2 regions of the Pantoea jilinensis genome follow, and region 2 is predicted to be linked to the other one. Evidence: predicted binding sites of a transcription regulator. Region 2 holds the regulator's gene; the other holds the start of a gene.

Region 1 (2,404 bases), 1.0 Mb from region 2:
TTTACCGGGTTAGGACGCGGTAGCGCCGGTCCGATGCCCTGCTTAACCTGCGGGTTGGGATTGGTTTCAGGGGCTAAATCGAAAACAGGGGCAGTACGCGTGGTCGCCTGGGCCGCAGTGGCAGCGACGGCGGCCGCAGCTGCAGGAGCCGCAGGCATTGCTGGTGTGTCGCGCCAGTTCCCCATTTTAGGTTCATCGTCGTCGTAAGCACTGAACGACGGCGCAGCCGGGGCCTCGTCCGGCATTTCAAAGTGATAAAGCGGTGGTGAGGTCGCAGGTGCAGAAGCACTCTGCGCCGGAGTCGGAGCCGTTGCTGCACCATAGGATGCTGGCGCGCTCTGCACGGCCGCAGGCGCGGGTTGTGCCGTCGGCGATGCTGGCATAGCTGCAGGCGCAGATGCCGCCGCAGAAGACGCTGCAACAGCGGCAGGCGTTACCGGAGCGGCCGGCGCGAGCGTCACCTCTGCGGCTTCCGCCGTTGCCGCTACCGCCGCGCTGGTTGCTGCTGCCGCTTTAGCCAGCAGAGGATCCGGCTGTGACGCCGCAGGCTGGGCGGCTGCACGTGGAGCAGAAAGCAGCACATCTTCATCTTCATCCTGATCGGCAGCATGCAGTTCAGGCACATCCGCGTATTCATGCGCGTCCTGCTCGTCATCCTCTTCCTGCCAGGGTTCATCGTGACGTGAACGGTTGCTGGCAAACGTCAGCACACCCATCACCACGCCACCAATTCTTTCTGCGATGGTGAGCCATGACCAGCCGGTGTAAAGGGTAATGCCCGCCGCCCAGACGCAAAGCAGCATAAGCGTGCCACCCGCTGGACTGAACCAGGGGGCAATCGCATTACTCACCAGGCTACCAATCACGCCGCCTGAGGCGAAGTACCAGATATCATCGGCATTTAGCGCCGCCATACCACAGGTCGTCACCACCAGTGCCAGGACGCCAATTAAGCGCAGCCCGACAGCAAAGTAGTCAAAGTAGTCCTGGCTGTCGCGCTGACGGAAAGCAATCCAGCACAGACCCAGGATGACGGGCGGAATGGCGTACGCCATCACACCAAAGATGAAGAGTAAGGTGTCAGCCAGCCAGGCACCGACGCTGCCGCCGATATTGTGGATAGGTTCATGCCAGGCCGTTTGCGACCAGCTCGGGTCGGAAGGGTTAAAACTGACTAAAGAAACCATCAGGTAGATGGCAAACAACGCCACCAGAATAAGCAACGCTTCCAGCAGACGACGTCCACTGCTCAGCGATTGTAACGAAACGTCTTTATCTTCTGTATATTCCTGGCTCAAGAGGACTCTCCAGGTGCCTGTAAAGTAAGAAGCAACAGCGCCGGGCGAGCCCGACGCTGATCCTGTATGAATTCACAGGAGTGTACCGAAATCTAACAGGTTTTGCACCTGCCCCGCATCAGCGGGTTTTGATCACCAGTCGATTGCTCTGTTTGACCTCTTCCATCACCACGTAAGTTCGCGTGTCGTTTACGCCTGGCAGGCGCAACAGGGTTTCACCCAGCAACTTACGGTAGGCAGACATATCAGGTACGCGCGTTTTCAGCAGGTAGTCGAAATCGCCGGAAACGAGGTGACACTCTTGAGTTTCCTCAAGTTTTTGCACAGCGGCGTTAAATTGCTCAAACACATCCGGCGCACCACGATTCAGAGTAATCTCAACGAATACCAGTAGAGATGCATCAAGGTAGTGCGGGTTCAACTGCGCGGTATAGCCAAGAATAAATCCCTGACGTTCAAGACGACGCACGCGTTCAAGACATGGCGTAGGCGATAAGCCTACGCGTTTGGAAAGCTCTACGTTTGAAATGCGACCATCTTTCTGAAGTTCATTCAGAATGTTCCTGTCAATTCTGTCGAGATCTTTTCCGGGGCGTTTCTTATTGTCTACCATTATTATTGTCTCTCTTAATTCCTTCCCTTTACCTGCCACGCCCTGAAAACGCTCATTGTTCGGGGCATTTCTGAAGTGAGCTAACAGAGCCTGTGTTCTGAAATCTATCGACATGACGCATATTGTCTGTCCACATCATGCGTCATTATCCATATCAGGCTGCTTTTATTCGGCGTTAAGTGCAAAACAGGCGAGGAAAACCTGTTTTGTTCCGATAAATGTTATTCGCTTCTGATAATGTTTTCGCAAAAGCGCAGGCGATTGTCAAAGTAAAATCACCAAATTCAGGACAAGATGCCAGACAGTTAGCTGGGTATCTGTTTTTAAATGAGTATTTTTGCACTTTTGCACCCATTCAGCCCGAGTTTTGCCCCCTTTTGGCGCATTCGCCAGGCAAAAATGCCGTTCATCGTCTACGCCATTTGCAGCTATCGTTAACAAAATTGGCTAAGCCTTGTCATTGTCGCCGGATATTCCCTACAATCGCAGGCTA
Region 2 (2,404 bases):
CCACCACGTCCGGACCCAGCCGCGCACCCAGCACGGTCAGCGAGGCGAAACAGAGCTGCAGCATCAGAGAGCGCAACATGATATCCCGGTTCAGTCGCAGCAGTCGGCCGCTGTCACCGCGCCAGCTCTGCTTCAGCAGATTAAACGTAATACCGCGCAGCTTTAACACCCGCCAGACCATGATGCCGCCGACGCCCAGCGTGATGTACTCCGCCAGCGCCGTGGCGGTTGCTGCTCCCGCGACACCCCAGTGCAGCCCCATCACCAGCCAGAGATCGAGCACGATGTTCACCAGATTGCCCACTATCAGCAGGATTACCGGCGCCCGCGCATACTGAACGCCCAACAGCCAGCCCAGGATGACCAGGTTTGCCAGCGTGGCAGGTGCACTGAGCCAGCGAATCTGAATAAACAGCGCCGCCTGTTCCAGTACATCAGGATTGCCACCTACCAGATGGGTCGCCAGCTGAATAATCGGATAACGCAATGCGATGAACAGCACGCCGGCCAGCAGCGCAATGATCAGCGGCTGCGTCAGCGCGCGTGCCAGAGCGGTTTTATCGCCCGCACCAAACGCCTGCGCCGTCAGGCCAGTGGTACTCATTCGAAGGAAAAGCAGCAGCATAAAGAGGAAGCTGGTCACTGTGGTCCCGACCGCAACCCCGCCAAGATAGACAGGGCTGTCGAGATGACCAATAACTGCAGTATCGACCACGCCCAGTAAGGGAACGGTGATATTTGAAAGGATCATCGGCAGCGCAAGCCGCCAGAGATTTTTATCCGTTGCCGTGATAAAGCGCATTCGCCGTTCCGTGCTCAGTGTCGCTGCAGCAAAGCAGGCAACAAAATTAGGGCAGACAGAATAGCATCAGAAAAGGCGAATGCACGCAGGCCTCAGAATCAAAGCCACTCGCCGTTACGCACCACGCCAACCGCAAGACCTTCAATGGTCAGTGACTGCGCACGGGTGTCGACCACGATAGGGTCAAAATCGCTGTTTTCAGGCAGAAGATGCACGATAGCACCCTGCTTTTTCCAGCGTTTAACGGTGACTTCATCATCAATGCGTGCCACGACAACCTGACCGTTGCGCACATCCTGGGTTTTATGTACCGCGAGCAGGTCGCCGTCCATAATCCCGATATCTTTCATCGACATTCCGCTGACGCGCAGCAGGAAGTCGGCAGAAGGCTTGAACAGGCCCGGATCCACTTTGTAGTGGGTTTCGATATGTTCCTGCGCCATGATCGGCTCACCGGCAGCAACCCGGCCTATCAGCGGTAGTCCTTCTGAAACTTCTTCTTCCATTAACAGACGAATGCCGCGTGATGCACCCGAAACGATCTCAATAACGCCTTTACGCGCCAGCGCTTTCAGATGCTCTTCAGCCGCATTTGGCGAACGGAAGCCCAGTTGCGCGGCGATCTCTGCACGCGTAGGCGGCATGCCCGTTGAAGATATATGGTCGCGAATCAGGTCATAGACCTGCTGCTGCCTGCTGGTTAATGCTTTCATCCCGCCCCCTGGTTGTTTATACAGTCGCTGTGAGTATATACAGGTATTGGCGAAATGGAAACCGATTGTCAGGGAAAACGCGCCCTCAGGCGCGTTATGGAAGGCTTATCGCAAATGTGTCCAGAGCAGCGCGACCCAGACAAACAGGGCCAGTAAGATGCTGATCAGCACCGCCGCCGAGCCCATGTCTTTGGCCCGGCCTGCCAGGGGATGATGTTCCTGACCAATCCGGTCAACCACCGCTTCAATGGCGCTATTGAGGATTTCGACAATGACGACCAGCACCACGGCGCCAATCATGAGGATGCGGGCGATCACATCGACATCCAGCCAGCACGCGATAATAATAGCGGCCAGCGCAGCCAGTGTTTCCTGCCGAAAGGCGGCTTCATGCTGCCAGGCGGCACGCAGTCCCTGCCAGGAGTAACCTGCGGCTTTTACTATTCTGATAAGTCCGGTGGCATTATTTGCCATGATGTGGGAACCCTTTCATTCAATTGACGTCAATGTCTGGGCTGCGTGCAATTGGCACCACCACAGATCTTCGCTGCGCTTTCTGGTATGCTTGCGGCGCTTTGCTAACAAGAGGCTTCATGTTGTCTATGTCAGGTTGGCGTAAACTCTATTACAAATTACTTAATTTACCACTCTCCTTTTTGGTAAAAAGTAAGGCCATTCCGGCCGATCCCGTGTCTGAACATGGTCTGGATCCGACCCGACCTATTATGTATGTTTTGCCTTACGATTCGAAGGCTGACTTACTGACTTTACGCGCACAGTGTCTGCGGCATCATCTGCCCGATCCGCTGATTCCGCTGGAGATTGATGGTTCGCTGCTGCCGCGCCACGTGTTTATTCATAATGGCCCACGCGTATTTCCCTATTTTGT

Evidence for each region. Region 2 encodes LexA, which represses DNA repair genes until DNA is damaged. Its sites were predicted from a motif close to TNCTGTATGTACATACAGNA; they were not measured.
Region 1: the regulator LexA is predicted to act here: its motif matches at 1,359-1,378, upstream of KTJ90_RS12920 (DNA translocase FtsK 4TM domain-containing protein).

What each region holds. Positions count from the first base shown of each region.
Region 1 is NZ_CP077746.1:2,738,473-2,740,876, forward strand. Features, by position in the region: gene KTJ90_RS12920 (DNA translocase FtsK 4TM domain-containing protein) at 1-1,298, opposite strand, end outside; gene lrp (leucine-responsive transcriptional regulator Lrp) at 1,417-1,911, opposite strand.
Region 2 is NZ_CP077746.1:3,785,819-3,788,222, forward strand. Features, by position in the region: gene dinF (MATE family efflux transporter DinF) at 1-802, opposite strand, end outside; gene lexA (transcriptional repressor LexA) at 901-1,515, opposite strand; gene KTJ90_RS17865 (diacylglycerol kinase) at 1,621-1,989, opposite strand; gene plsB (glycerol-3-phosphate 1-O-acyltransferase PlsB) at 2,118-2,404, shown strand, end outside.